DNA from 2 places in the Carnobacterium funditum DSM 5970 genome. Region 2 is predicted to be linked to the other one. Evidence: a T-box and tRNA genes for the amino acid it is inferred to sense, from the RefSeq annotation. Region 2 holds a T-box; the other holds one or more tRNA genes.

Region 1 (15,949 bases), 270 kb from region 2:
CCTGCTGCATGGAGTCTGGTATCTCTTTATCGAATGTCAGCTAATAAGAACTCTTTCTCTATGAAACTTAAGCAATTATCTGTTTTCTCCATTATTTTTTTATTCTCCTTTGCTTTAGTTATCAGCACTAGAGTTTTCATCTAATACCGAACTCATTTGTTGAATGAAATTTCATAGTGTCTATTTTTAATGGTTGTACAACCATTAAAAATAGTTAAAAAAAATAAAGCAAATCCAAGTATACGCTTGGATTTGCTTTATTTGGTTGTCCCTATTATGACCCGTACGGGATTCGAACCCGTGATACCGCCGTGAAAGGGCGGTGTCTTAACCACTTGACCAACGGGCCTTTTATTCAGATAATGGGCCTAAATGGACTCGAACCATCGACCTCACGCTTATCAGGCGTGCGCTCTAACCAGCTGAGCTATAGGCCCATAATAAAAAAAAAGCGGGTGACGAGAATCGAACTCGCATCAACAGCTTGGAAGGCTGTGGTTTTACCACTAAACTACACCCGCATAAAAAAGTGACCCGGGACAGAATCGAACTGCCGACACCTTGAGCTTCAATCAAGTGCTCTACCAACTGAGCTACCAGGCCATATATTCAATTAACGGTCTCGACGGGAATCGAACCCGCGATCTTCTGCGTGACAGGCAGACATGTTAACCCCTACACCACGAGACCTTTTTGTATAGATATATCATATTCATTCTATGATATTCATTGCGGGGACAGGACTTGAACCTGTGACCTTCGGATTATGAGCCCGACGAGCTGCCAACTGCTCCACCCCGCGATAATATTAAAATTGTAAATAAGGAGGATAAGAGATTCGAACTCTTGCGTGCTTTTACACACCTGACGGTTTTCAAGACCGTTCCCTTCAGCCAGACTTGGGTAATCCTCCATCTGAAAAGCAATCATTCCCAACATAATAAATCAAGGGAAACAAATGACCCGTACGGGATTCGAACCCGTGATACCGCCGTGAAAGGGCGGTGTCTTAACCACTTGACCAACGGGCCATTTTAAAAAACGGAGAAGGAGGGATTCGAACCCTCGCACCGCGTTAGCGACCTACACCCTTAGCAGGGGCGCCTCTTAAGCCTCTTGAGTACTTCCCCAAAATTAAAAAATAACATTAAATGGGCCTAAATGGACTCGAACCATCGACCTCACGCTTATCAGGCGTGCGCTCTAACCAGCTGAGCTATAGGCCCATAAAAAAAGCGAGTGACGAGAATCGAACTCGCATCAACAGCTTGGAAGGCTGTGGTTTTACCACTAAACTACACTCGCAAAAACGGTCTCGACGGGAATCGAACCCGCGATCTTCTGCGTGACAGGCAGACATGTTAACCCCTACACCACGAGACCTTTTTGCATAGATATATCATATTAGTTCTATGATATTCATTGCGGGGACAGGACTTGAACCTGTGACCTTCGGGTTATGAGCCCGACGAGCTGCCAACTGCTCCACCCCGCGATAATATTAAATGAAACTATTCTACTGAATCAAACTTTCTATCTATTTAACTATCATAGGATAGAAATAATTGCGGGGACAGGACTTGAACCTGTGACCTTCGGATTATGAGCCCGACGAGCTGCCAACTGCTCCACCCCGCGATAATATTAAATTTGTGAATAAGGAGGATAAGAGATTCGAACTCTTGCGTGCTTTTACACACCTGACGGTTTTCAAGACCGTTCCCTTCAGCCAGACTTGGGTAATCCTCCATTTGATAAACGACAATTTTCTTCAATAGAGAAGGTAATCAATCACAATAAAATGATTAATGGACCTTGCAGGACTCGAACCTGCGACCGGACGGTTATGAGCCGTCTGCTCTAACCAACTGAGCTAAAGGTCCAAGATCTTTTTAATTGTAATAGCGGCGAAGGGGATCGAACCCCCGACCTCCCGGGTATGAACCGGACGCTCTAGCCAGCTGAGCTACACCGCCAAAATATTTTAAAAATTTAAAAGTGGAGCCTAGCGGGATCGAACCGCTGACCTCCTGCGTGCAAGGCAGGCGCTCTCCCAGCTGAGCTAAGGCCCCAACATATTAAATCGGGAAGACAGGATTCGAACCTGCGACCCCTTGGTCCCAAACCAAGTGCTCTACCAAGCTGAGCTACTTCCCGTATGTTGAAATTCTGGTATTTCCATTTCATTTTAACTATGTGAAATGGAATGCACCCAAGAGGAGTCGAACCTCTAACCGCCTGATTCGTAGTCAGGTACTCTATCCAATTGAGCTATGGGTGCTATATATGGTGCCGAGGGCCGGAATCGAACCGGCACGGTGATCACTCACCGCAGGATTTTAAGTCCTGTGCGTCTACCTGTTCCGCCACCCCGGCATTTTGAACAAGTTATGATTGTTGCATCACTTACTAGCTTAACTAGTAAGCGGAAGACGGGGTTCGAACCCGCGACCTCCACCTTGGCAAGGTGGCGTTCTACCACTGAACTACTTCCGCTAATGGTGCCGGCTAAAGGAGTTGAACCCTCGACCCTCTGATTACAAATCAGATGCTCTACCAACTGAGCTAAGCCGGCTTAAAAATATGGTGCGGGTGAAGGGACTTGAACCCCCACGTCTTTCGACGCTAGATCCTAAATCTAGTGCGTCTGCCAATTCCGCCACACCCGCTAAAATGTGGTTATAACTAGTCATCTGAGTGAATAGTTATGAGTCATGCAGGATTCGAACCTGCGACCCTCTGATTAAAAGTCAGATGCTCTACCAACTGAGCTAATGACTCATGGTGGAGGTTGACGGGATCGAACCGCCGACCCTCTGCTTGTAAGGCAGATGCTCTCCCAGCTGAGCTAAACCTCCATATGAGAAAAATAAATGTTCGATGCGCGGCAGCGTCCTACTCTCACAAAGGGAAACCCTTCACTACCATCGGCGCTAAGAAGCTTAACTGCTGTGTTCGGCATGGGAACAGGTGTGACCTTCTTGCCATCGCCACCACACATCTTACATATAAGAGAACGTTGTTCTCTCAAAACTGGATAGTGTTTAACTATAAGGGCTTAAAACCGTTTCTTCATCGTTTAAAAATTGGTTAAGTCCTCGACCGATTAGTATTGGTCCGCTCCATACATCGCTGTACTTCCACTTCCAACCTATCTACCTGATCATCTCTCAGGGGTCTTACTCACTTACGTGATGGGAAATCTCATCTTGAGGGGGGCTTCACGCTTAGATGCTTTCAGCGTTTATCCCGTCCACACATAGCTACCCAGCGATGCTCTTGGCAGAACAACTGGTACACCAGCGGTGTGTCCATCCCGGTCCTCTCGTACTAAGGACAGCTCCTCTCAAATTTCCTGCGCCCGCGACGGATAGGGACCGAACTGTCTCACGACGTTCTGAACCCAGCTCGCGTACCGCTTTAATGGGCGAACAGCCCAACCCTTGGGACCGACTACAGCCCCAGGATGCGATGAGCCGACATCGAGGTGCCAAACCTCCCCGTCGATGTGGACTCTTGGGGGAGATAAGCCTGTTATCCCCAGGGTAGCTTTTATCCGTTGAGCGATGGCCCTTCCATACGGAACCACCGGATCACTAAGCCCGACTTTCGTCCCTGCTCGACTTGTAGGTCTCGCAGTCAAGCTCCCTTCTGCCTTTACACTCTACGAATGATTTCCAACCATTCTGAGGGAACCTTTGGGCGCCTCCGTTACACTTTAGGAGGCGACCGCCCCAGTCAAACTGCCCGTCAGACACTGTCTCCCAGCCAGATTATGGCTGTGGGTTAGAGTGGTCATACAGCAAGGGTAGTATCCCACCATTGCCTCCACCAAGACTAGCGTCCTGGCTTCATAGGCTCCTACCTATCCTGTACAAGCTGTACAAACACTCAATATCAAACTGCAGTAAAGCTCCATGGGGTCTTTCCGTCCTGTCGCGGGTAACCTGCATCTTCACAGGTACTATAATTTCACCGAGTCTCTCGTTGAGACAGTGCCCAAATCATTACGCCTTTCGTGCGGGTCGGAACTTACCCGACAAGGAATTTCGCTACCTTAGGACCGTTATAGTTACGGCCGCCGTTTACTGGGGCTTCAATTCTGAGCTTCGCTCGAAAGCTAACCCATCCTCTTAACCTTCCAGCACCGGGCAGGCGTCAGCCCCTATACGTCATCTTTCGATTTAGCAGAGACCTGTGTTTTTGATAAACAGTTGCTTGGGCCTATTCACTGCGGCTGACCAAATGGTCAGCACCCCTTCTCCCGAAGTTACGGGGTCATTTTGCCGAGTTCCTTAACGAGAGTTCGCTCGCACACCTTAGGATTCTCTCCTCGACTACCTGTGTCGGTTTGCGGTACGGGCAGATTGTTTCTAACTAGAAGCTTTTCTTGACAGTGTGACATCAGGAACTTCGGTACTTAATTTCCCTCCCCATCACAACTTGTCCTTAATAGAGGCAAGCATTTGACTCACCTCAAGACTTGTTGCTTGGACGCACATATCCAACAGTGCGTATTCCTTAGCCTACTGTGTCCCTCCATTGTTCAAACAAAACAAACTGGTACAGGAATCTCAACCTGTTGTCCATCGTCTACGCCTATCGGCCTCGACTTAGGTCCCGACTAACCCTGGGAGGACGAGCCTTCCCCAGGAAACCTTAGTCATTCGGTGGACGGGATTCTCACCCGTCTTTCGCTACTCATACCGGCATTCTCACTTCTAAGCGCTCCACCAGTCCTCACGGTCTAGCTTCGACGCCCTTAGAACGCTCTCCTACCATAGAACCTAAGTTCTATCCACAGCTTCGGTGTTATGTTTAGCCCCGGTAAATTTTCGGCGCAGGGTCACTCGACTAGTGAGCTATTACGCACTCTTTAAATGATGGCTGCTTCTGAGCCAACATCCTAGTTGTCTAAGCAACCCCACATCCTTTTCCACTTAACATAAACTTTGGGACCTTAGCTGGTGGTCTGGGCTGTTTCCCTCTCGACTACGGATCTTATCACTCGTAGTCTGACTCCCGGATATAAATCAATGGCATTCGGAGTTTATCTGAATTCGGTAACCCGAGAAGGGCCCCTAGTCCAAACAGTTGCTCTACCTCCATGATTCTAATTCCGAGGCTAGCCCTAAAGCTATTTCGGAGAGAACCAGCTATCTCCAAGTTCGATTGGAATTTCTCCGCTACCCACACCTCATCCCCGCATTTTTCAACATACGTGGGTTCGGTCCTCCAGTGCGTATTACCGCACCTTCAACCTGGACATGGGTAGATCACTTGGTTTCGGGTCTACGACCACATACTCATTCGCCCTATTCAGACTCGCTTTCGCTACGGCTCCGTCTCATCAACTTAACCTCGCATGGGATCGTAACTCGCCGGTTCATTCTACAAAAGGCACGCTATCACCCATTAACGGGCTCTAACTACTTGTAAGCACACGGTTTCAGGTGCTGTTTCACTCCCCTTTCGGGGTTCTTTTCACCTTTCCCTCACGGTACTGGTTCACTATCGGTCACTAGGGAGTATTTAGCCTTGGGAGATGGTCCTCCCGGATTCCGACGGAATTTCTCGTGTTCCGCCGTACTCAGGATACTGATCAGAGTGAACGAAGTTTCAGTTACGGGGCTTTTACCCTCTTTGGCGGACCTTTCCAGGTCGCTTCTCCTACTTCGTTCATTTATGACTCTATGTGTTCAGTCCTACAACCCCAGAAAGCAAGCTTTCTGGTTTGGGCTATTCCCGTTTCGCTCGCCGCTACTCAGGGAATCGATTTTTCTTTCTCTTCCTGCAGGTACTTAGATGTTTCAGTTCTCTGCGTCTACCTCTATTGACCTATGTATTCAGTCAATAGTAACACCCGATAAAGAGTGCTGGGTTTCCCCATTCGGAAATCTCTGGATCAAAGCTTACTTACAGCTCCCCAAAGCATATCGGCGTTAGTCCCGTCCTTCTTCGGCTCCTAGTGCCAAGGCATCCACCGTGCGCCCTTATTAACTTAACCTATGGTCATGTTAACTACTTCATTCACCTCATGGTGAAGAAATACATTAAAAAATAAAACGCGATGTTTTCTTGGTTTCTTGCTTTTCTTACATGTTAAACACTATCCAGTTTTCAAAGAACAACTAACTTACTGTTTGAGAAGATTAGACCTCTCAAAACTGAGCAAAGTAAAACAACTGTGACGGTTCCGTTATATCCTTAGAAAGGAGGTGATCCAGCCGCACCTTCCGATACGGCTACCTTGTTACGACTTCACCCCAATTATCTATCCCACCTTAGGCGGCTGGCTCCCAAAAGGGTTACCTCACCGACTTCGGGTGTTACAAACTCTCGTGGTGTGACGGGCGGTGTGTACAAGACCCGGGAACGTATTCACCGCGGCGTTCTGATCCGCGATTACTAGCGATTCCGGCTTCATGCAGGCGAGTTGCAGCCTGCAATCCGAACTGAGAATGGCTTTAAGAGATTAGCTTGACCTCGCGATCTTGCGACTCGTTGTACCATCCATTGTAGCACGTGTGTAGCCCAGGTCATAAGGGGCATGATGATTTGACGTCATCCCCACCTTCCTCCGGTTTATCACCGGCAGTCTCACTAGAGTGCCCAACTGAATGCTGGCAACTAATAATAGGGGTTGCGCTCGTTGCGGGACTTAACCCAACATCTCACGACACGAGCTGACGACAACCATGCACCACCTGTCACTTTGTCCCCGAAGGGAAAGCTCTATCTCTAGAGTGGTCAAAGGATGTCAAGACCTGGTAAGGTTCTTCGCGTTGCTTCGAATTAAACCACATGCTCCACCGCTTGTGCGGGTCCCCGTCAATTCCTTTGAGTTTCAGCCTTGCGGCCGTACTCCCCAGGCGGAGTGCTTAATGCGTTAGCTGCAGCACTGAGGGGCGGAAACCCCCCAACACTTAGCACTCATCGTTTACGGCGTGGACTACCAGGGTATCTAATCCTGTTTGCTCCCCACGCTTTCGAGCCTCAGCGTCAGTTACAGACCAGAGAGTCGCCTTCGCCACTGGTGTTCCTCCATATATCTACGCATTTCACCGCTACACATGGAATTCCACTCTCCTCTTCTGCACTCAAGTTCTCCAGTTTCCAATGACCTTCCCCAGTTGAGCTGGGGTCTTTCACATCAGACTTAAAGAACCGCCTGCGCTCGCTTTACGCCCAATAAATCCGGACAACGCTTGCCATCTACGTATTACCGCGGCTGCTGGCACGTAGTTAGCCATGGCTTTCTGGTTAGATACCGTCAGGGGATGAGCAGTTACTCTCATCCTTGTTCTTCTCTAACAACAGAGTTTTACGATCCGAAAACCTTCTTCACTCACGCGGCATTGCTCCGTCAGACTTTCGTCCATTGCGGAAGATTCCCTACTGCTGCCTCCCGTAGGAGTCTGGGCCGTGTCTCAGTCCCAGTGTGGCCGATCACCCTCTCAGGTCGGCTACGTATCATTGCCTTGGTGAGCCATTACCTCACCAACTAGCTAATACGCCGCGGGTCCATCCATAAGCGGTAGCCGAAGCCACCTTTCATCCGTTCGCCATGCGGCAATCAGAATTATGCGGTATTAGCATCCGTTTCCGAATGTTATCCCCCACTTATGGGCAGGTTACCCACGTGTTACTCACCCGTCCGCCACTCCTCTTTCCAGTCGAGTGCAAGCACTCAATAGGAAAGAAGCGTTCGACTTGCATGTATTAGGCATGCCGCCAGCGTTCGTCCTGAGCCAGGATCAAACTCTCATAAAAGTTGAACCAACCCGTTAGGATTGCTTCGCTTTTTAACGATGCTTGAAGCTCATTAAAATGACTTGCTAGCGAATAATTATTCACTTTGTTTCTTTTGGTTCGACCCTTGGTCGAACCGCCGTACACAGTTTATTGTTTTACTTTGTTCAGTTTTCAAAGGTCTAATTTGTTTGTCGTTGTCGTTTTGACAACTTCTAAATAATACCAGAAGTCATTTAACTTGTCAATAACTTTTAAATAAATATTTTTTTGTTTGATGTATATTTATTCAATATCGACTTACTTATTCAACACGACTTCAATATATTATCATGAATGGTTATTCATTGTCAAGCGTATAACTCATCTTTTTTTCTAGCATTTCTATCTATTTATTCTGTTGCACAATTAACGCAACAACATCTATTAATATAACAAGTTTATTAATGTTGGTCAATAGGAAAACTTCTTTTTTACCTTTTTATTTAAAAACTTTTAAATAGATTAACCTAAATCACATTGATAGAGATGAAAATCTTTTTTTACACCATCTGCCATAATATCTATTTTCTTTCCAATACAAATAAAATCAGCATCTTGGTATAATCTATTCAAATAAGCATTATCCGCAACACAGTCTAATCGAATCGCTGCAAAACCTTTCTTTTTCGCATAGGCTTTCGCTTCGACTAGGAGTTGTTTTGATATGCCTTGTCCTGAAAAACTGCGTTGAACAGTTAAGCGGTGCAAATACAGATACGCTTCACTTGGGTCCTTTTCCCAAAACATTTCATCCCATTCACTTTGACGACTCCATAAAACAAACATCCCCGCCGTCTGATTGCCTACCGTCCCAAGAAAAACTTCTCCACGTTCGATAGCCTCTGAAGTATTGTGTCTATCCTCACCCTTCAAAATCCCACTCCATTGCTTTGATCCTTTAGTTTGAAGCCATTGCGCAGCCTGTTGCAACATGGCTTTGATATAAGGTGTATCCTTTGGTTTAGCTTGATGTATCATCACTCTTTTAGTCATACTCTCCCTACTTCCAATCTATTATATACTCCTAAATAAAAAATTATGATTAGTAAAAAAACCCTGATAATTAGTACCATCGAACCAAGCAATGACTAACTTAGTCAATGCCTGATTCACTATAGTACTTTATCAGGATTCTTTCTGTCTAGTATTTATTTTATAAACGTGCGTTTAGTTCTTTTGCTAAATCTTCAAATCCTGGTTTACCTAGCAAAGCAAACATATTCTTTTTGTATGCTTCTACTCCAGGTTGGTCGAATGGATTTACTCCGTTAAGATAACCTGAAATACCTACTGCTATTTCAAAGAAGTACATTAGATATCCTAATGTGTAGGCATCTGTTTCAGGAATGGTAACAAGTAAGTTAGGTACATCTCCATCCGTATGGGCCAATAACGTTCCTTGGAAAGCTTTTGTATTAACAAAGTCTATTTCTTTTCCTTGTAAATAACCTAGTCCATCTAAATCATCAGTCGTAGTTGGGATGACTAATGTGTGTTTAGCTTTATTTACTTTAATGATGGTTTCAAAAATATTTCTTTGTCCATCTTGAATGGTTTGTCCGACTGAATGTAAATCAGTAGAGAAGTTTGCACTTGCTGGGAAAATACCTTTTTGGTCTTTTCCTTCTGATTCACCAAATAACTGTTTCCACCATTCTGAGAAATATTGTAAGTTCGGTTCATAATTAACCAATATTTCTGTTGTTTTACCCTTACGGTAAAGTGCATTTCGAATCGCTGCATACTGGTATGCTTCATTTTCTTCTAGCTTGTCACTACTATACGCATCAGCTGCATCAGCAGCACCTTGCATCAAAGCATCTATATCGGCTCCACTTGCTGCGATAGGCAATAAACCTACAGCTGTTAACACTGAGAAACGCCCACCTATATCATCAGGGATAATAAATGATTCGTATCCTTGTGCATTGGCTTCTTCTTTTAAAGCGCCTTTTGCTTTATCTGTTGTTGCATAAATACGTTTCTTAGCTTCGTCTTTACCGTATTTTTTTTCTAGCATTTCTTTAAAAACACGAAAAGCAATAGCTGGTTCTGTTGTTGTACCAGATTTTGAAATAATGTTTACAGAGAAATCTCGATCTCCAATTACTTCAATCAAATCAGTTAAGTACGTTGAACTAATGCTATTACCGGCAAAGAAAACTTGTGGTTGTTTTCTATCTTCTTTAGGAAGTACGTTGTAGAATGAATGGTTTAAAAAGTCTACCGCTGCTTTAGCACCTAGATATGATCCACCAATGCCAATAACGACTAAAACTTCTGAATCCGTTTGAATTTTTTCTGCCGCAGCTTTGATACGAGAAAATTCTTCCTTATCATAGTTTTTAGGCAAGTCAATCCAACCTAGATAGTCGCTTCCTGCTCCTGTCCCCTTGCGTAACATCTCATCTGCAGTAGTTACTTGCTGTTGCATATTTGAAATTTCATGTGGTTGTACAAATTTGTCGATTTTTGAATAGTCAAATTTAATGTGTCCCATGTAAATCCCTCCATCATTTTGTGTATTTGCGAATTAAAGTAGAATCTCAATTCTCATACTCTCTTAACTTTAGTAGTTTTCAAGAGAAATAGCAAGAAAAAAACAGCATTATCTGAATGAAATGCTGTTAGTTATTTTTTTATTTAAAATTGAGGAACACCCGAAATTTCCCACCCTTCAAGAGCTTCCGTTAACGCACCTGATTGCACAAATGAGAGCTGAAGTAAATCTTCTTTCAATATATCGTCTACTTGAATCTCTTTGTTGGCCACTTCAAAAACAAATAAAGGGATGTTTTTTCCATTAACTACTGCATTGGTTAGTTCAAATAAGTTTAGATTATGGATATCGATAGCTAACTTTTGTTTTAATTCTTCTAAGATACAAGCCAGTCCTGTTTGTGTGTCAAGAATCTGAGTTACCGGGAAGGAAAGTTTTTCATTTTCATTCTCTACTAAAAACACGTATTTACCTTCTGGGTTATGCGTCATTATAGTTCCAGCCACCCGTTGTTTTTCTGTCATTTCCAAGCACCTCACACTTAAGTTTTTAAATCCAGTCAATAGATAAGTGACATTTTAGTACAGCACAAAAGACAAATAAATCTATCTTAGTTTATTTGTCTTGCTTCATCTGTTTTGGCTTCTTTGATCCACTGTGGCATCAATTCACGGATAGTATCAAATCCATCTCGGTCCGTTTTTTCTTGACGGTATTTTCTTTTCTTAGAATGGTACTGAAAATGAGTTCGTTCTTCTAATACTCTTAACGATAAACTAATTTTTTTCGTGTATTCATCAATATCTAGAATGACGACATCCATTACATCTCCAACGGTTAAAACTTCATTCAGATTTTTTACGTATCCATGTGTGCATTCTGAAATATGAATCAATCCTTGTGTTTCTTTATCTAAAGAAACAAATGCACCATAAGGTTGAATACCTGTTATTCTACCTTTAACAATCATTCCAATTTTATAATCCACCCTATCACCTCATTTTTGATACATTTATAAACCCCTCTACTTCTTTACTTCTTGATTGTATCATAACAGTAAAATTTATGAAAATAGTATTCGCTTCCATAATAGCATTCTTTTTTTAAGCGAAATACAAGTATTGATAGAATCGTTATCTCACTTAACGTATACTAAAAAAGAGACGAATGTCATTATTTTACTATACTATAAAGGAAGTGCTTATATGGACTATTCATTTGACGAAGTTATCGACCGTAAAGACAGTTTGGGGATTAAATGGAATAATTTAGGCCAACTATTTGGTTCTGAAGAAGTTTTACCAATGTGGGTAGCGGATATGGATTATGCAAATCCACAACCTATACTTGATTCTTTACAGCAGGTTCTCGATTCTCGTATTTTGGGCTACACTGCTCCTCCCGATTCTCTTTATAACGCTATTATTCACTGGCAAAAAGAACGCCATCAAATGGCATTAACAAAAGATGAAATCTTATTTTCGCCCGGAGTTGTACCAAGTATAGCTTTAATTATCCAAGCTCTTACAAATGAGCAAGATGCTATTATGATTCATGATCCTGTTTATACCCCTTTTTCAACTATGATTCAATTAAACAAACGTCGTTGTATTCGTTCTACATTATTAATAGAGAACAATCAGTTTAAAATGGATTTTGAAGAGATAGAAAAACAACTTTTTGAAGAACAGGTGAAATTATTTATTTTATGTAACCCTCAAAATCCAGGAGGACGTGTTTGGTCCAAACAAGAATTAATCACGCTAGCTGATCTCTGTAAAAAATACGATGTTTTAATGATCAGTGATGAAATACATGGCGATTTAATTTTTTCACCGCACCAATTTACTTCATTAGTTACTTTGAAGCCGAGTTATCAAAATTTTGTCATTACACTATCTGCTGCAACCAAAACATTCAACATCGCGGGTGTGAAATTGTCAATGATTTATGTCCAAAACCCAACACTTTACAAACAAATTAATCACTATCAAGAATGCATTGAGCATAGTGGTTTAAATACTTTTGGTTATGTCGCAACAGAAACTGCTTTCACCCAGTGTGGACCATGGTTAGAGCATTTATTGGAGACTCTCAGCGAAAATTTAGCTATGATAAGTAATTTTTTTGATCATGAGTTGCCGCAAGTAACTTATATGAAACCACAAGGAACCTATTTATTTTGGTTTGACTGCTCTAGTCTAGGATTGACGGATGAGGAATTAATGAACCGTTTTATCCATGTAGGTAAAATTGCCCTAAATTCTGGTGTTGCTTATGGTCCTGGCGGTTCACAATATATGAGGCTAAATTTTGCAGCTCCAAAAGTGCTTCTCCAAGAAGGTTTAAAACGAATTAAACTTACTTTTGAGCGATAGAAAGAATATAAATAACCCGATAAAAAGTCACTTTTTAAGTGCTACTTTATCGGGCTGTTTTTATATGTGTTACTTTTTTCTATTTTGCTAGTTGTTCTACAGCTAATAATAGACATCCAGTAATACCGGCATTGTCACCCAAAGCTGGCGGTACAATGTATTCTTCTAATGAAGGCAATTCAACATAACCACCCATTAGTTTCTCAAATTCTTGACGAATTAATTGGAAAAGTTGTGCTTGCTTCATTACCCCCCCACCTAAAACGATTCTTTCAGGACTCAGAACTAATGTATAATTCATTAAAGCTTGGGCAATATAATAAGCCTCCATTTCCCAAACGGCTGAATCATCTGCTAACTCATCTCCTTTTTTCCCGTACCGTTGTTCAATAGCTGGACCAGCGGCAATACCTTCTAAGCAATTACCGTGGTAAGGACAACATCCTGCGAAAGTTTCATCTGGATGCAAGCGAACCATGATGTGTCCCATTTCTGGATGACCGTATCCTGATAATAGTTCGCCATTTATAACAGCTCCGCCGCCAATACCTGTCCCAACCGTTAAGTAAACACAACTAGACAAGCCTAATGCTGCTCCTTTTTTCAGTTCCCCTAAAGCAGCTGCGTTGACATCTGTTGTCCAACCGACAGGAATGGCATATCTGTTTCTGATTGCTCCTAAGAAATCATAATTTTTCCAAGCCGTTTTTGGTGTCGTTGTTACATAACCATACGTAGATGAAGCTGGATTAACATCTATCGGACCAAATGATCCGATTCCTATCGCTGATAACTCGAAGGAATCAAAATAAGCAAAAACCTGTCCTAACGTTTCTTCTGGTGTTGTTGTAGGTATACTAACTTTCTCTTTTAGTTCTCCTTGTTCATCACTTACTGCACAGACAAATTTCGTTCCGCCTGCTTCAATTGCGCCATAAATCATTATTTGCACATTCCTTTCTCACTACTATTATCTATTTTATTGTAGCATAAATCGCAAGAAATGAGGACGTTTCCAACTAATTCAACTAAGAAAATGAAGAGACAGTGATTGTAAGCAGCAGATTGCTAATGATCAAGCAGACATTTCGCTTAGACTTGGTTTCATAACTCTATTTTCACGCATTTCGTATACTCTTTGATTAGTGAAAATATAAAAGGCTTTGTAAATCTGGTGCTACTCGCTATCATGTGGACCAGTTAGATGAGAAATAACCCAGAATTGTCCATTTCCATAAATAAATTAAGATGTGGTAAACTTAATGGTCTAATCCTATCGGAATCGCCACAAGTGCTTTTTAAGAAAACAAAAAAACTCTCGCAATAATTTGCGGAGAGTTTTTCTTTTGATTGATTAAGCTAATTCGATTGATTCGATGACAACGTCATTTACAGGTTTATCTTGCGGACCACGTTTAACTTTTTGGATAGCTTCTACAACATCCATACCTTCAACAACTTGTCCGAATACGGTATGTTTAAAGTCTAACCATGGTGTTCCGCCATTTGCTTTGTAAGCTTCGATCACTTCTGCAGGGTAACCTGCTCCTTCTAATTGACTAAGCATATTAGCTGGCACTTTAGGAGCTGTTACAACAAAGAATTGGCTTCCGTTCGTTCCAGGTCCAGCATTTGCCATTGAAAGCGCGCCATACAAGTTAAAGGCTTCATTTGAAAACTCATCTTCAAAAGATTCTCCCCAAAGACTTTCTCCACCCATTCCAGTACCTGTTGGATCGCCACCTTGAATCATAAATTCAGGAATAACACGGTGGAAGATAACACCATCATAATAGCCTTTTTTTGCTAGACCTAAAAAGTTTTCAACTGTTTTAGGTGCTACATCTGGGAAAAGTTTTAATTTGACTTCCCCCATATTTGTTTTAATGGTTGCTGTTTTTTCATTGTCTGCTACTTCAGTTGATAATTGTGAAAATTGAGTCATGTTGTGTCCTCCTTATTTTTAATTACTTCTTAATCATACTTAACAATTTGAATTTTTACCAATGATTTTATTTAAATGTGTAAACTATTTTTTGAAGGTTTGCAGATTTATCGCTTTATCAATCGCTTTGAATTAAAAAAAAGTCATTTTTTGATTTTTTTCTATTAAGCAGACTTTGATTTAATGGTATAATAGAGAAAATAGAAAGCTTTACTTAAAAAAAGGTGGTCCATTATGGCAATTTTATCAAATTTCCCTCTTATCGCTGCTTTAACAGCGATTATCTTTGCACAACTTATTAAAATTCCCGTCGCCTTTCTTTTGCAGCGGAAAACCACTTGGGGATTAGCTACTTCAACTGGAGGTATGCCTAGTTCTCACTCAGCGTCTGTTTCTGCTTTAATTACAGCTTTAGCTCTTCAAGAAGGAGTAAATTCTCCTTTTGTAGCGATTGCCAGTACTTTTGGAATGATTGTGATGTTTGATTCTATGGGTGTTCGCAGACAAAGTGGTGAACAAGGTATTTTATTAAACCACTTAATACTTGATTTCCAAAATCTCAGCAACAAAGTTTTAAGAATCACACATGAATCTGACACCACAAAATCACCTCAAAAAGAGACTCATTTAAAAGAATATTTAGGCCATAAACCCATCGAAGTGTTCTTTGGAATTTTAACTGGCATTGGTGTGGCTTTTGTCATTAGAAAAATTTTGATTACATTTGGTTTATAGGATTTAATTTTCACTCTGAGATTATAATTGTCTTAAAACATCTTTTTAGCGGACCCTAATAGGTTCTTCTAATAAAGATGTTTTTATTCGTATCCAAGACCCTCAGGGACCCAAATGTCTTTTATGTGCTATACTGATACACGCTTTACAGACTTGTTACTAGATGGAGGAATAACCTTGAAAACAACTAACGAAGTATTTGACATCACTATTATTGGTGGCGGTCCTATTGGCATGTTTGCTGCTTTTTATGGTGGAATGCGAAATGCAACAGTTAAAATCGTCGAAAGTCTTCCACAGCTTGGTGGACAATTATCTATGCTCTATCCTGAAAAAGATATATTTGATGTTGCAGCTATGCCGGTAATCGGTGCGCAAGAATTAATTGATAACCTCTCTATACAAATGTCTCGCTTTGATCAGACTATTTGCTTAGAAGAAGAAGTTCGTGATATCAAAAAAAATGATGATGGTATCTTTGAACTACACACTAAAAAAGCGATTCATTATTCAAAAGCAGTGATCATTACAGCTGGGAACGGAGCTTTCCAACCGCGACGCCTTGAAATCGAACAGGCAGAAAAATATGAAGGCGAA
Region 2 (15,949 bases):
TCGGATTAATTTATATTGCTCCACAAGCAGTGAATAATGAGATTATTAATGTTGCAGAAAAATACCCAGCAGCTGATGAAGACCCCGAAAAAGAGAAACATGAAAAAAAGTCTTTTTTCAAAAAGCTTTTTTCGTAAAACCTCAATCCGATTAAATAAAGTAGCCGAAGAGATCCTATTCTTTTCGGCTACTTTATTTTTCATTAGTTCAGTCTAATTCTCATCTTCTAGCTCATTATTTCTCCATTCGAATTTAATGATTTTTTCACCACTGCCGATTACCCCTTCTCCTGTCTTAATGAATCCATTATTTTTTAAAATGTGTTGTGACTTTTTATTTTTCAAAAAAGTTTTAGCTTTGATCAATGGAAAATTCTGCGCCTCTGTAAGCCATTCTAAAAATGATTTAACTGCTTCAGTCACAAAACCTTGATCTGAATAAGCAGCAACAATCCCATATCCTAACTCTGGAATCCATGTATTACTAGAATTTCCTTGTACACTTATTTCACCAATAATTTTATTTTCTTTTTTTAAAACAATTAACCTCGTCCATTTTTCCATTTCCGGCTTTTTTTTTAACTCCTCTAACGCGAAAGGTAAGTAAAAATAAAATTCGATACCGGGCCATCCACTACTTACTTCGTAACCTGATACGTCTCTTAATTGTTTTTTTCCTGACAAAGTTGCTTCAATATATTCTATCGTATATGGAATTAATAGTAGCCTATCAGTCTCTATGATACCCATCATTCTTTCCTTTCTTTTCCAATAAATATATTTTGTAAATTCTCATTATCTTAGACGGTTTAATCCCCGTTTGTAGATTACAAACTACTTTTCAATAATTCTAAAACCATATTAGCCGATTGTCTTCCAGCCTCAATAATAAATTCATCAAAACTAATACCAGCCTCTTCGTTTGCAACATCTGACATAGCTCTCAAAATAACAAAAGGTTTTCCAAATTGGTAACAAACTTGAGCGATTGCTGCACCCTCCATTTCTGCTGCTAAAGCATCGGGAAAGTCTGCTATTATTTTTTCTGTTTGAGCTTTACCAGCGATAAATGAATCACTTGTAACAATAAGCCCTCTTACTGGATGTAAACCAACATTTTTTGCTGCAGCAATCGTTTTTTCAACAAGTTCTTCATTTGCTGTATAGCGAGCAGGCATTTGCGGTACTTGTCCCTTTTCATAATTAAAAATGGTCGCATCTACATCATGATAAGCTACTTGAGTTGAGATAACAATGTCTCCCACCGTTAGACCTTTACCAATACCTCCAGCAGAACCGGTATTAATTAAAATCTCTACATCATATTGAGAAATTAATAAAGTAGCTGCAATCGCCGCATTCACTTTACCAATACCTGATTGTACCAAGACAACTTGATGTTTTTCTATTTCTCCTGATATAAACACGACATTAGCTTGGTGCCATTCATTAGGGGTTGTCATTTTTGATTTCAACAAAATAATTTCTTCTTCCATAGCACCAATAATTCCAATTTTCACGTTTATTTCTCCTTTAAAATTAAATTAAAAACACTATTATTAATACAATAATGAGCAATAATGAGACTACAATAATAGCTTTTGTTAAGAGTTTGTCGATGTTCCGATATTTATCGTTTTCTGTTTTCCTACTTTTTAGGGATTTCCCCTCTTTTTCTAGCTTCTTTTGATAATCTTTTTCAACTTTATCACGTTCTTTCCTTCTTTTACTTCTCTCTTTTGCATCTTGCTCTTTTACTTTTCGCGACTCAGCTCTTGTTTTTTGATCCATTCTTTCGTTCACACCTCATCTATTCTTTTGTTCCATCTCTTTTTTCATTTTCCAATAAAAAAGAGCAAATACTGTTTTAGAATCAATTATTAACTTTTTCTCATAGGCCACCCAAGCTTCTTCAAAAGATAATGTTACGAGTTCAAGAAATTCATCTTCATCTTGCGCTAACGGTTGGTCTACTCTTGTTAACTCTTCAGCTCGGTAAATATACAAAAACTCATTTGAAAAGCCAGGTGATGTGTAAAAAGAAGTTTCGAGTTCAAAAACTTTTGCTTGGAAACCTGTTTCTTCTTCCAGTTCTCTTTTCCCAGTTTCTATAGGATTATCATCTGTCTTGTCAATCATTCCTGCGGGTATCTCTAAAATAGTCTTTTCAATGGCTTTTCGGAATTGTTTAACAAAAATCATTTTTCCATCTGCAGTGAAAGGCATAATTGCAACTGCCCCTGCATGTTTTACTAATTCACGGTTTGCTTTTTTTCCATTCGGTAAAAGAACTTCCTCTACCCAATATTCTGTAATATTTCCTTTATAAATACGTTGACTTTTAATTGTTTCTTCGTTAAATTCCATTAGATTTCCCCCTGCTATTATGGATACCTTCTTTCTTATCATACAGTTCTGTAATTACTTTATCAATCCTGAAATTATATCATTATTTCTAACCTATAGGGACATTAGTTAATATTAGTTACAGTTATAAATAGACCTAGATAATTCATAGATTTCCTTAAAAACTACTAAATACCTATTATGACACTACTGTTCATGAAATCGACTAGAAGTTTCTTGATGCTAGCATTAATATTAGTTTCGTGGGGGGGGGCGTACCAAATAAGATGTGATAATCTAAGTGGTATGATTAAATTGGAGTCCTAGCAACGAAGAGAAGAAAGTTAAAGATAAATTAGATAAGTTTCCACTCTAAAATCCATAGGTTTTCAATAGTGATAAAAATAGTTCTGAAAAAAATAGCATGAATTATTCTGAATAAAAATAAATAGAAATCAACCTTAAGTCTGATGGGCCTTTTATACACATCTGTGATAAAATAAAGATGTACAATAAACGGAATGATGTAGTTAAATAAAATTATGGAGTGATACAAAATGAATGATTTTTCTAAAAATGTTATCGATGTATTACGTTACGCGTTTATTAGTGTCTCGACAATTTTGATGTTTCTGCTTTTAGCCTTTATTTTTGATTTAGGTTTTTGGTGGTCATTGATTATTAGTATTGCGATTGGTAGCATTCTCTTCTATATGCAAAATGAAAATAAAACTAGTCAGTCTCACGGTAAGCTAAAAAAGGTCTCCGTTCAAAAAGAGAATTTTTATAAATCTAATGGATTAAATAAAGAAGAAATGAACTTTTTTAGAGAGACTATGTATGTTGCAAAGATGCAAATTTTAACCTTAGAAAAAAACATGCAATTCGTTTCAAAACTATCTGCTATTGAAAAACGAAACAATACGGTTCATTTAGCAAAATCTTTGTTTAAAGAAATTACAGAAAATCCTCGTCGGTTGAACGAAGCAAATAAATTTCTTTATGTTCACTTATCCTCTTTAGTTGATTTGACAAATAAATATATTGAAATTGATCAACATGAAGTGAAAAGTAAAGCAACCTACGATGTTCTCAATGAGAGTGCAGCAACTATTGATGAAATGTGCCATTTAATTGCTGTAGACTATGTTGCTTTTAAATCAGGTGATTTTGATGACATGAGTATTGAAGTAGAACTTGCGAAAAAAGCTATAGAACGAGATAATGCAGCCTTTGAAGAAATAGAAAACCAAGAACTTTAAGATCATATAGGGAGATGGAAAAATGACAGATAACACATCAACAAACAATAGTTCCTTTAAACAAGTAAACTCTGAGCTAGATGAATTATTATCAAATCCTTTTGATGAAGCTAACTTAAATACACCTTCTGTGAAAGAATCGGTTGAAAAAGATATGGTTGAAACCCAGAAAGTTGATCGTTTGATTAATCGTTTATCAGAAGAACGTCAAAAACAAGCCAGAGAGTTAGCTGATCAAATCGATGTTACCAATATCCAATCTGTTATGAGCTACGGAGCTGCTGCTCAACAAAAATTAGGTGAATTTTCGCATACTATGTTAAACCAAGTTCAAAACCAGGACACTGGTGAAATAGGTGATTCTCTAAATGATTTGATGTTTCGTTTAAATGAAGCCAATCCTGAAGATTTAAGAGCGGAAGATAACAACGTTTTTAAAAAAATATTTGGACGAGTTAAAAAATCTATCTATGAGATGACATCAAAATATCAAAAAATTGGCGCACAAATTGATAAAATTAGCATCAAATTAGATAAAGAAAAAAACGGATTAGTTAACGATAATATTATGTTAGAACAACTCTACCAAAAAAATAAAGATTATTTTGATGCTTTAAATATTTATATTGCCGCTGGTGAACTTAAAATAGATGAACTAGCTAATACGTTTATTCCTGAAGCCATCCAAAATGCTGAAAATAGTTCAAATCAAATGGACGTCCAAATCGTCAATGATTTAAATCAATTTTTAGATCGTTTAGAAAAACGAACATACGATTTAAAATTAGCACGTCAAATGACAATCCAACAAGCCCCTCAAATTCGCTTGATTCAGAATACTAATCAGGCTTTAGCAGAAAAAATTCAATCGTCTATTAATACTGCTATTCCGCTTTGGAAAAATCAAATTGCTATTGCTTTAACATTATTGCGTCAAAAAGATGCTGTTACCGCTCAAAGACAAGTATCAGAAACAACAAACGATTTATTGAAAAAGAATTCAGAAATGTTAAAAATATCTACTATTGAAACAGCCAAAGAAAATGAGCGTGGTATTATTGATATTGAAACACTACAAAAAACTCAAAATGATTTAGTAGAAACTTTACAGGAAACATTACAAATCCAAAAAACTGGTCGCTTAAAACGAAAAGAAGCTGAAAATGAATTAACTGTCATGGAAGATTCTTTGAAAAATAAATTATTAGAGTTGACTAGTGATCAATCTTAAATAAAATAATAACAAAACCCTTTATTATCTGCTATTTTTATAGTGGATAATAAAGGGTTTTGTTTTATCTTTTATTTTAAAAAATTTTTAACGGATTTTTTTGATATCTTATATCATTGAACAGTGATACAATATGTAGTGTGCACTTAAGGTTTTATCCTACATATGGTATTTTTTTACATAACTAGAATAACTTACCTACTCAGGAGGGAAATAATAAAATGGAAAATAAAATAAAAAATTATGATTATACTAACAATAAAAACACTCTTGTTGCTATAGTCATTAAACGTGACGGACGAGAAACAACTTTCCAAGAAGAAAAAATTTATCATTCTCTTTTGAAAGCAGACAAAATATTAACAAATAACTCGAAATATAAAAGTGATTATGATTTACTAGAAATAGTAAAAATAATTAAAAATGAACTAATCCACACTAATGAAAATAAGATACCCGTTTCTAAAATTCGCGAGTTTATTTTACAAGTTTTAATCAATCAAGAAAGAACTGACTTAGCTGAAACTTATACTGATTTCCAAATTCAAAAATCGATTAACCGAAAAAATGAAACAGATATCAATCATGCTATTAATACGTTGTTAAAAAAAGATCCTTCACTTGTTAATGAGAATGCTAATAAAGACAGTGAAATATTTAACACTCAGCGTGATTTAACTGCTGGAGTTGTTGGAAAGTCAATTGGCTTAAAAATGTTACCGGAACATGTTCGAAATGCCCACCAAAAAGGTGATATTCATTATCATGATTTAGATTATCACCCTTACTCTCCTATGACAAACTGCTGTTTAATTGATTTTAAGCATATGTTATCCGAAGGATTTAAAATTGGTAATGCTGAAGTCGAAAGTCCAAAATCTATTCAAACAGCAGCTGCTCAAATGGCTCAAATAATAGCCAATGTTGCTTCTAGTCAGTATGGTGGGTGCAGTGCTGATCGAATTGATGAAGTTCTAGCTCCTTATGCAAAACTCAATTTTAAAAAACACTTAACTGAATCCATTAAATGGATTGATCATTCTGAAAAAAGAGAAAAATATGCTCTTCAAGCAACAAAAAAAGATATTTATGATGCTATGCAAAGCCTAGAATATGAAATCAATACTCTTTTCTCTTCTCAAGGACAGACGCCTTTTACTACTCTGGGATTTGGTTTAGGAACAGACTGGTACGCTAAAGAAATTCAACAAGCCATTCTTTCTGTTCGGATAAAAGGACTTGGTAAAGAAAAAAGAACAGCTATTTTCCCTAAATTAGTTTTCACATTAAAAAAGGGTATCAATCTTAATGAATCAGATCCTAATTATAGTATTAAACAACTTGCAGTTGCCTGTGCGACCCAAAGAATGTACCCGGATGTTTTGATGTACGATAAGCTTAAAGAAATAACTGGAAGTTTTAAAGCACCTATGGGATGCCGCTCATTTTTACAAGGTTGGCAAGATGAGAATGGAACAGAAGTCAATTCTGGTCGAATGAACTTAGGTGTCGTTACATTGAATCTACCGCGTATTGCTCTTGAATCAAATAATAATATGGATAAATTTTGGACAATTTTAGAAGAACGATTATCTATCTGTAAAGATGCCCTTATTTATAGAATCAATCGAACCAAAGAAGCTCTTCCAAGTAGTGCCCCTATCCTTTATCAATATGGTGCTTTTGGTAAGAGATTAGATAAAGATGAATCCGTGAATGAAGTATTCAAAAATAGACGTGCAACGATATCTCTTGGATACATTGGCCTTTATGAAGTGGCTACTGTATTTTATGGTGCCGAATGGGAAGATATTCCTTTAGCTAAAGAATTCACTTTGACTGTCTTAAAACAACTAAAAGAACATGCAGATATATGGGGTAACCTCTATGGTTATCACTTCAGTGTTTATTCTACCCCTAGTGAAAGTTTAACCGATCGTTTTTGCCGGTTAGATACAGAAAAATTCGGTGTTATTCCTGATATTACTGAGAAAGAATATTATACTAATAGTTTTCATTTTGATGTTAGAAAAAAACCAACTCCATTTGAAAAACTAGACTTCGAAAAAGATTACGCTAAATTAACAAGTGGTGGATTTATTCATTATTGCGAATATCCTAATATGCGTCAAAATCCTAAAGCTTTAGAAGCTGTATGGGATTACGCATATGATAGAATAGGCTACCTCGGAACAAATACACCTATTGATCATTGCTACCAGTGTGGTTTTACCGGTGATTTCGATCCAACTGAAAAAGGCTTTAAGTGCCCTGAGTGCAATAATTGCAACCCTAAAACATGTGATGTAGTAAAGCGAACTTGTGGTTATCTAGGTAATCCGCAAGCAAGACCAATGGTTCAGGGTCGACACAAAGAAATCACTTCTCGTGTTAAACATATTAACTAATTACACAATCAATCTGGAGGAACAATAAAATGAGAAATCCAAAGCCAAAAGAATGGTTATCAAAAGACTATAGTAAAATGAAAGTTGCTGATTATAAACCCTTTATTTTTGTTGATGGTGAAGGTGTTCGTTGCAGTTTATATGTAAGTGGTTGTTTATTTGCATGTAAAGGATGTTACAATAAAATTGCACAAAATTTTGATTATGGTTATTATTACACTAAAGAATTAGAATATAAAATTTTAGAGGATCTAAATCAACCATATGTACAAGGTCTCACTCTTCTTGGTGGAGAACCTTTTTTGAATACAGAAATTGTTAATCCTTTATCAAAACGGATAAAAAAAGAATTTGGGAAGTCCAAAGACATTTGGGCTTGGACTGGTTATACGTGGGAAGAATTGATGCTAGAATCAGAAGACAAGCTTGAACTGCTTTCTTACATGGATGTTCTAATTGATGGTCGTTTTGAAATAAATAAACGTGATTTAACTCTTCAGTTCAGAGGTAGTTCAAATCAAAGGATTATCGATGTTCAAAAATCTTTAGATTCTAAAACCGTCATCTTATGGACTAGTGAGATAACCATTTAAATTAAATATTTCAAAAAAATTGTAGCTCAATGTATATCACTTGAATTGTGAACACGATGTGTCTATAATAGTAATAGTAATAGTAATATTACTTATTTATTTAGTAAAAGGAGGAAATTATAATGGGATTTATTTGGTCACTTATCGTAGGCGGTATTTTAGGAGCCATAGCAGGAATGATTTTAGGTAAAGACGTACCAGGAGGTATCATTGGTAACATTATTGTAGGATTTATCGGTTCATGGATTGGTTCTTCATTATTTGGTAGCTTTGGACCTGTCATTGGTGGATTTGCTATTATACCTGCATTAATTGGTGCTGTAGCTCTAATCTTCATCTTTTCACTTATCATGGGAAGACGTAAAGGTTAATTGTGTTTTATGATTTAATAAAAACTCTTTGAGAAAATTTCTCAAAGAGTTTTTATTTTTAATTTTTGATACAAAAAAAGGGGAGTTATTATGTCATTAGAGCAATACTCGGTTATTATAAATGCTCCACTTAAAAAATCCATAAAAATAATAAATGATCCTAATTTTTGGTTACCTTTTTTACCAGGATTTAATCAACTTACGTCTGTTTCTGATTGTACTTATTTGGTAGACCTCTTTTTATCCTTAGGGTCAGTCGCACGCAAAACATTATTAACCTTTCATTTTGAAACGAAAACGAAAACAAAAACTAACAACGTTCACTTTACTTTTTCTTCAACAAATAAACACATATCAGGTCTTGGCGAACTAAGTATTTATCAGTATTCTAAAAACAAAATACAATTAAAAGTTTCCTTAGACCTTCGCTTGAAAGGAAGAAAGAGTTTGCTTTTTACTCCGCTCTTACCTTCTGTGAAAAAAACGTGGGCCAAAAATATTTTAAATGAAGTGAAAAACTCCTTAGAAAGTGAACAATAAAAAAACTCCTTGCAAAGTAATTTAGAAAGAAAAGAAATTTCTGCTAATTACCTACAAGGAGTTTTTATGTCTCTTTTTTTAATGAGTCACCTTACTTTATTGCTCTGGTACTAAAGCCTCTGGAAAATTTTCTAATACAATTCCTGCACACCGTTCGCAAAGAGTCGGAGCTGTAGCATTTGTTCCTACATCTTCTTTAATCGCACGACATCTTTCACAAGTCTCACCGTGGGCATGTTCTACTAGGATAGCTAAAGAATCAAATTGTAAGGCTGTTTCTGGTGCATCCTTTTTATCTCCTACAATTTGTAAGTCTGATACAATCAATAATTGTTCAATATTGCTATTTAATGATGTAAATAAATCTCTTGTAGGTGCAGTAGGATAAATAGTTAGCTTCGCTTCAAATGATTTACCAATCTTTTTATCATTACGCGCCTCTTCTAATGCTTTTTGAACATCTTGACGAATAGCCATAAATGCATTCCACATATCCATTAATTCTGCTTCATTTTCATAAGATTTAACTTGTGGCATTTCAGCTAGTTGAACAAAATCTTCTTTTTCATCCAATAAGCTCCATATTTCTTCTGCTGTATGAGGTAAAATTGGCGTTAATAATTTAGTCAATTTAACAAGCACTTCGTTGAATACAGTTTGCATCGCTCTACGCTCGTATGAATTTTCTGATTCAATATAAACAACATCTTTTGCAAAATCTAAATAAAACTGAGATAGATCAACTGTGCAGAAATTATTAATTAATTGATAAATAGCTGGAAATTCATATTTTTCGAAGTTCATTTCCACTTTTTCAACAAGCTGATTTAAACGGACCATCATATACTTATCAACTGAACGTAAGTCATGGAATTCAATAGCATGATTCTCAGCTTTAAAATCAGATGTATTCGCTAATAAAAAACGCATGGTGTTGCGAATTTTACGATATACTTCTGAAACCTGTTTTAAAATCTCGTCACTTACACGTACATCTGCTTGAGAATCAACACTAGCAACCCAAAGACGAATAATATCAGCACCCATTTGTTTGGTTACTTTGTCAGGAGACATCGTATTACCAAGTGATTTACTCATTTTACGTCCTTCACCATCTAATACCATTCCTTGAGACAGTACCGTTTTATAAGGTGCTACACCATTAATAGCGATACTTGTTGTAATACTAGAGTTAAACCAACCGCGATACTGATCAGATCCTTCTAGATACATATCTGCTGGGAATGATAAATTAGCTCTTTCTTTTAAGACTGCTTCATGAGAAGATCCGGAATCAAACCAAACATCCATGATATCTTTTTCTTTGGTAAAGATATTATTAGGACTAGACGGATGTGTAAATCCTGCTGGCAACAAATCAACGGCTGCTCGTTCAAACCAAACATTGGAACCGAACTCCCCAAATAATTTTGCAACATGGTCTGTTGTTTCTGGTGTGATAATTGGTTCATTGTCTTCACCATAAAAAATAGGCAACGGTACACCCCACGCACGTTGACGAGAAATAACCCAATCGCCACGATCACGTACCATATTATATAGACGTTGCATACCCCATTGTTGTGTCCAATTCACCTTTTTAATAGCTTCCAAAATTTGTTCTCTAAAAAGATCTATAGAAGCGAACCATTGAGGTGTCGCACGGAAAATAACCGGTTTTTTTGTACGCCAATCATGAGGATAACTATGCATAAAGAAGTCTAAACTGAGTAAAGAACCATTTTCTTTTAAGATATCGGTAATTAATTTGTTTCCCTTATCATAAAATACACCCTCTAAACCAGGAGCTTCATCTGTAAAGCATCCTCTATCATCAATTGGTGACAAGACGCCTAATTTATATTTCTGCCCAACAATGTAGTCATCATCCCCATGTCCAGGAGCCGTATGAACTAGTCCAGTACCAGCATCTAATGTAACGTGGTCTCCCAATATAACTAAAGATGTCCGATCATACATTGGATGTTGAACAGTCATATATTCCATATCTTTCCCTTTAAGTTCACTAATAATTTCTACGTCTTCCCAACCAATTTCTTGAGCAACCGTATCTAGTAATTCTTTTGCAAGAATATATTTTTTCCCATCTGCTAAGACCGTAACATACTCATAATCTGGGTGAACAGTAATCGCTAAGTTAGATGGAATAGTCCAAGGCGTGGTGGTCCAAATAATAAGCGATGTGGATTCATCAACTAATCCCTTACCGTCAACAATTTTAAAAGCAATATAGATACTTGGAGATTTAACGTCTTTATACTCAATTTCTGCTTCTGCTAGTGCGGATTCACTTGAAGGAGACCAATAAATTGGTTTTAATCCTTTGTAGATATACCCTTTTTCGGCCATTTTACCAAAAACACGAATTTGTGCTTCTTCATAATCAGGATTCAACGTAACATAAGGATTATCCCATTCACCAGCAACACCTAAACGCTTAAAATCATCCCGTTGCTTATTAATTTGTTCCCAAGCATACTCTTCACATAGTTCACGAAACTTGGCAATAGACATTTCTTTACGCTTAACACCTTTATTGGTCAAAGCTTGTTCAATGGGCAACCCATGTGTATCCCATCCAGGTACATAAGGAGAACGAAAGCCCGTCATTGATTTGTATCGCACAATAATATCTTTGCTAATTTTATTCAATGCATGCCCGATATGGATATTTCCATTAGCATACGGAGGGCCATCATGTAAAATAAAAGCAGGTTTTTCTTTATTTAATTCTTGACGTTGACCATAAATGTCTTTATCTTCCCATTCTTTTTGCCATTCAATTTCACGTACTGGTAAATTCCCACGCATTGGAAAAGCTGTTTTCCCTAATTGTAATGTTTCCTTCATTTTCATTACTTATTCCTCCATTTTTATCGTTATAATTTTTTTATGGCATACTGTTTCCTACTTAAAAAACACAAATTTAGTGTACAAAAAAACACTTCACCCCTTAAAAGGGACGAAGTGACTTCGTGATACCACCCAAGTTCAGGAAATGAATGTTATTTTTATTCCTCTCAAGTAATTGGTAACGGTTATCAACCGGCTGATCTTACTAGCGTTTTCAAATCAGCACTCTTGGAAGATCTTACAATAGAAGGTACTGTTAGACTTTCACCATATTCTAACTCGCTAATAAGTATTGTATTGCTTTCTATTCCAATCATAGTTTTAAATTTATGGTAATTCTATTGCAGGCGTTATGCCTTCAGTATTTTGATTATCTTTATTTTTTGATTCATCTTCTTTAGTAGCTGATTCCATTTTCTCTTCATAACTTTCTTTTTGTTTCATTTCAGAAAGCAATTCTTTTAAAGTTGGTATTTCTAACGCTTCTTCTTGTGAAGGCTTTAAAATATCTTCCCATTCTTCATTTTTCACCATTTCTAATTGTGACTCCATCATTAATTGTAATCGTTGTTTAAAGATTCTACTTTGCTTTCTTAACTCATCAGTTTCAGTTGTAATTTTCTTTGCCTTGGCAACTGCTTCATCAAGTAAACGATCCGCATTTTTCCCTGCTTCTAAACCTATTAGTTCCGCTTCTTTTACTGCATTTTCTTTTAACCGATCAGCAGCATCTTGAGCAACAATAATAGATTTATTTAATGCATCTTGTAAATTATTATAATGCGTTACTTTTTCTTCAGAAAATTTTAGATTTTTTTCTAATTCACGATTTTCTTTTAGAACCATTTCATAATCTTTAATAATTTGATCCAAATAATCATTCACTTCATCTTGGTCATATCCACGCATCTTTACAGGGAACTCTTTATTATGTATATCTAAAGGAGTTAACACCATTTAAGACACCTCCATCATCTGATTTTTTTATCTTTGCTTCGACGTTTAATGATTCATTACTAGAATACCTAATTAGTTTATTTATGCAAGATTCCAAATTTTATACGCCATTTATCTTTTTTTGTTTTACCTACTATTTCTTGGACTTGTAATCTGCCAAATCCTCGTATAGAAACAATATCTAAGATTCCTAATTCAAAATCTGGTTGAGTTATTTCTGACCAATTTAATTTAATTTTTCCGGACTCAATCATTTGTTTTGAACGTTGTCTAGAAATATTAAACAGACTAGCTATAATTGTATCTAGACGCATAGAAGACACTGTCTCTTGCACTATTGTCCAATTATCAATTGGTTTCAAAATATCTAAATAAGTTTTTTTTATTAATCTAATGGAGACATTTCCTATTTTTTCAACTTGATTTTGAACAAATGGCTTCATACTCTCTCCAATAAAAAACTGCCATCGTTCTCCATCAGAAATGATGTCTCCAAAATAATCTCTTTTTAAACCTGTTGAAAGCAATGTACCAAGGATTTTTCCATGCGATAATTTTGTGAATTTGATTGGATAACGTATTTCAAAAAGAGCTACTTCGAAATCATCTTGTGTCGGTATAAAATATTCTGGACAAATATAAATCCTATTTCTTTCAGCAGCTTGATAACCGCCGAAAGAATAGATTTTTATGCCACTTCTTTTCCCTACAATTGTTTCAATTATATAAGCCTGTCTTGGATCTAAAAAATTTGTTAAATAAGGCGTATATTGATCTTCACATTCTCTAATCCAATCGGTAACTTGATCGATAAAAGGACGTTCTTCTTTCCTGAAATGTTGATAAACATTTTCTATCATCAAAATACCTCCTTGGTCAGAAGCTTAGAATTAATCTTACAATTATTTGATAAAATGAAAACAATCCTCTTTGTGCTAAGTTTAAAACGACTATCGCTACTATTCCAGAAACACTAATCATACCTATTGGTGGGATGAAACGTCTAAAAAAACCTAGATAGGGCTCACAAACTCGCACCAAAATTTGACCAATTTTTGATTGATAAGCTCCTGGAAACCAAGACATTAGTATATAAATAATGATAAGGGTCGAATAAGCTTGAATCAATCTCGACAAAATAAGGTAAATTAAATATAATATATCCATAACGTTTAGCGTACTCCTCTTTTCTAATATAATTCTTTTTCACGCATAATATCAGTTAACGTACCGTCAATACTCACATTCTCAGGAGTACATAAGAATATCTCATCACCAATGCGCTGAATATCCCCACCTAATGCGTAGACAGTTCCTGTTAAAAAATCTACAATTCTTTTCGCTTGTTCTTCATCCATCCGAACAAAGTTCAGCACAACTGACTGATCTTCCAACAAAATATCAGCTATCCCTTGTACTTCTGAGTATACTCGAGGTTCAAGAATAGTGATTTTAGCTTGTTTTGATGTGGGCTGCTGATTAAATGGCACCACTTTATTATTTATTTTCTCTCGCTTAGTGTTGATAATAGGAACTGTTTGATTAACATTCTTCCTATTTTCCCCACCTTTAGAAAAGGAGGGAGATTCTTGAGTAGGTGTTGGATCAAACTCGTCTTCTCCATCTAGTTCAAAAAAACGATTAAATCTATTCTTCATTCCCATTTTAATCCCCCTTAATGAATAAATGGCGGTAACACGATTTAATTACTCTTGAAAAATGAGGAACCTATTCGAATATAAGTCGCCCCTTCTTCAATAGCAATTTGGTAGTCTCCACTCATACCCATACTGAGTTCTGTACATGGAGCGTAAGGCAATTTTTTTTTTGCTATCTGTTCCTGACAGATTTTCAATCTTGAAAAAACGGATCGAATAACCGTTTCATCCCCTAACAATGGAGCCATCGTCATTAAACCGATTATTTTAATTTTAGGATAATCAGCTAATTGTGTAATGAATTCTTCTAATTTATCAGGATGTATCCCACTTTTAGAATTTTCTCCACTAATGTTGACTTGTACAAAACAAGCTATACTATTTTCTGCTCTTTTTTCAATTTCTTTTGCTAAGGATAAGCGGTCCAGAGAATGTAAAAAATCAATACGATTAATAATCTCTTTTACTTTTCTCGTTTGTAAATTCCCAATAAAATGCCAAGTTATATTTTGGTTATTCAATTCATTTTGCTTTTCAAGTAATCCTTCAGGTCGATTCTCCGCTAAATGATTAAATCCTTCTTGAATAATCTCTTTTGTTAGTTGAATTGGACTATTTTTAATTACTGCAACAACTTGAACAGTAGAACTTTTCCGTTCTCCTTTTTTCAAAGCTTGATTAAATTTTCCTTCAAACTGAGAAACATTTTCTTTTATATTAATCATCTAATTTACTTGCGACGTCTTCTGAAAAATGGTGGTGTATCAAGATTTTCATCTTCAGATTTATGTCCACGTTCTTGTTTTTCTTCACGTTTAAAAAGATCGAATTCGGACTTATCTTTTTCAGAACCTGATTCTGATTGTGAATTAGAAAAGTTTTGTTCACGAACATTAGGTTCTTTGCGAATATCCCAATCACCAAAAGGATCTTTTGAAGCTCTTGCTTGTGCTCCCTCTCCACGTTTTTGCGAATCGCTTGAGTCTATGCTACGGTTTCTTCCTGAAGATTTAGGACGTGTTTCTGTTTTTTTAGTTGTATCAATACCTGTAGCAATGACCGTTACAATAACTTCGTCACCTAAATTTTCATTGATAGATGTCCCAAAAATAATGTTTACTTCTGTTGTAGAAGCTGAAGAAACAATATCTGAAGCATCTTGGGCTTCATATAACGTTAAATCTGAACCACCAGTTATGTTTAATAAGACTGATTCAGCTCCGTCAATAGAAACCTCAAGTAATGGAGAAGAGATTGCTTTCTTCGTAGCTTCAGCTGTTCTATTCTCCCCACTAGCCATACCGATTCCCATTAATGCTGAACCTTTATTTTCCATTACTGTTTTAACGTCTGCGAAATCTAAGTTTACATACCCTGGTGCAGTTATTAAATCGGATATGCCTTGTACTCCTTGACGTAATACATTATCAGCTTCATGAAAAGCTTCAAGCATTGGTGTCTTTTTGTCGACGATTTCCAATAGACGATTATTAGATATGATAACTAATGTATCCACGTGCTCTTTCATCTGAGCAACACCCTCAGCAGCAAAACGCCCACGTTTAGGTCCTTCGAAAGTAAATGGTCGAGTAATCACTCCCACTGTCAACGCACCTTGTTCTTTTGCAATACGTGCTACGATAGCTGCGGCTCCAGTACCTGTTCCTCCGCCCATACCTGCCGTAACAAATATCATATCAGCGCCTCTCA

The links. The T-box of region 2 lies ahead of ileS (isoleucine--tRNA ligase). A T-box ahead of a tRNA ligase gene usually reads a tRNA of that ligase, here a tRNA-Ile.
Region 1: it encodes a tRNA-Ile, which carries the amino acid that the T-box ahead of ileS (isoleucine--tRNA ligase) is inferred to sense. The anticodon was not compared.

Annotation. Positions count from the first base shown of each region.
Region 1 is NZ_JQLL01000001.1:1,066,034-1,081,982, forward strand. Features, by position in the region: gene BR44_RS04795 (hypothetical protein) at 1-144, shown strand, start outside; tRNA gene BR44_RS04800 (tRNA-Glu) at 278-349, opposite strand; tRNA gene BR44_RS04805 (tRNA-Ile) at 364-437, opposite strand; tRNA gene BR44_RS04810 (tRNA-Gly) at 451-521, opposite strand; tRNA gene BR44_RS04815 (tRNA-Phe) at 531-603, opposite strand; tRNA gene BR44_RS04820 (tRNA-Asp) at 618-690, opposite strand; tRNA gene BR44_RS04825 (tRNA-Met) at 730-802, opposite strand; tRNA gene BR44_RS04830 (tRNA-Ser) at 824-913, opposite strand; tRNA gene BR44_RS04835 (tRNA-Glu) at 960-1,031, opposite strand; tRNA gene BR44_RS04840 (tRNA-Ser) at 1,043-1,130, opposite strand; tRNA gene BR44_RS04845 (tRNA-Ile) at 1,153-1,226, opposite strand; tRNA gene BR44_RS04850 (tRNA-Gly) at 1,235-1,305, opposite strand; tRNA gene BR44_RS04855 (tRNA-Asp) at 1,311-1,383, opposite strand; tRNA gene BR44_RS04860 (tRNA-Met) at 1,423-1,495, opposite strand; tRNA gene BR44_RS04865 (tRNA-Met) at 1,566-1,638, opposite strand; tRNA gene BR44_RS04870 (tRNA-Ser) at 1,660-1,749, opposite strand; tRNA gene BR44_RS04875 (tRNA-Ile) at 1,810-1,883, opposite strand; tRNA gene BR44_RS04880 (tRNA-Met) at 1,903-1,976, opposite strand; tRNA gene BR44_RS04885 (tRNA-Ala) at 2,000-2,072, opposite strand; tRNA gene BR44_RS04890 (tRNA-Pro) at 2,084-2,157, opposite strand; tRNA gene BR44_RS04895 (tRNA-Arg) at 2,208-2,281, opposite strand; tRNA gene BR44_RS04900 (tRNA-Leu) at 2,288-2,376, opposite strand; tRNA gene BR44_RS04905 (tRNA-Gly) at 2,425-2,496, opposite strand; tRNA gene BR44_RS04910 (tRNA-Thr) at 2,500-2,575, opposite strand; tRNA gene BR44_RS04915 (tRNA-Leu) at 2,585-2,669, opposite strand; tRNA gene BR44_RS04920 (tRNA-Lys) at 2,709-2,781, opposite strand; tRNA gene BR44_RS04925 (tRNA-Val) at 2,783-2,858, opposite strand; rRNA gene rrf (5S ribosomal RNA) at 2,883-2,998, opposite strand; rRNA gene BR44_RS04935 (23S ribosomal RNA) at 3,087-6,007, opposite strand; rRNA gene BR44_RS04940 (16S ribosomal RNA) at 6,212-7,773, opposite strand; gene BR44_RS04945 (GNAT family N-acetyltransferase) at 8,257-8,787, opposite strand; gene BR44_RS04950 (glucose-6-phosphate isomerase) at 8,948-10,294, opposite strand; gene BR44_RS04955 (hypothetical protein) at 10,438-10,818, opposite strand; gene BR44_RS04960 (CvfD/Ygs/GSP13 family RNA-binding post-transcriptional regulator) at 10,905-11,282, opposite strand; gene BR44_RS04965 (MalY/PatB family protein) at 11,416-12,672, shown strand; gene BR44_RS04970 (ROK family protein) at 12,752-13,615, opposite strand; gene BR44_RS04975 (peptidylprolyl isomerase) at 14,027-14,617, opposite strand; gene BR44_RS04980 (divergent PAP2 family protein) at 14,852-15,352, shown strand; gene BR44_RS04985 (NAD(P)/FAD-dependent oxidoreductase) at 15,530-15,949, shown strand, end outside.
Region 2 is NZ_JQLL01000001.1:800,440-816,388, forward strand. Features, by position in the region: gene BR44_RS03635 (YueI family protein) at 1-137, shown strand, start outside; gene BR44_RS03640 (GNAT family N-acetyltransferase) at 213-752, opposite strand; gene BR44_RS03645 (5'-methylthioadenosine/adenosylhomocysteine nucleosidase) at 827-1,519, opposite strand; gene macP (cell wall synthase accessory phosphoprotein MacP) at 1,539-1,790, opposite strand; gene BR44_RS03655 (NUDIX hydrolase) at 1,806-2,366, opposite strand; gene BR44_RS03660 (5-bromo-4-chloroindolyl phosphate hydrolysis family protein) at 2,903-3,607, shown strand; gene BR44_RS03665 (toxic anion resistance protein) at 3,630-4,838, shown strand; gene nrdD (anaerobic ribonucleoside-triphosphate reductase) at 5,060-7,246, shown strand; gene nrdG (anaerobic ribonucleoside-triphosphate reductase activating protein) at 7,276-7,839, shown strand; gene BR44_RS03680 (GlsB/YeaQ/YmgE family stress response membrane protein) at 7,962-8,210, shown strand; gene BR44_RS03685 (hypothetical protein) at 8,301-8,750, shown strand; gene ileS (isoleucine--tRNA ligase) at 8,847-11,627, opposite strand; T-box leader at 11,727-11,950, opposite strand; gene BR44_RS03695 (DivIVA domain-containing protein) at 11,952-12,581, opposite strand; gene BR44_RS03700 (YlmH family RNA-binding protein) at 12,659-13,441, opposite strand; gene BR44_RS03705 (YggT family protein) at 13,458-13,748, opposite strand; gene BR44_RS03710 (cell division protein SepF) at 13,772-14,245, opposite strand; gene BR44_RS03715 (YggS family pyridoxal phosphate-dependent enzyme) at 14,284-14,964, opposite strand; gene ftsZ (cell division protein FtsZ) at 14,970-15,949, opposite strand, start outside.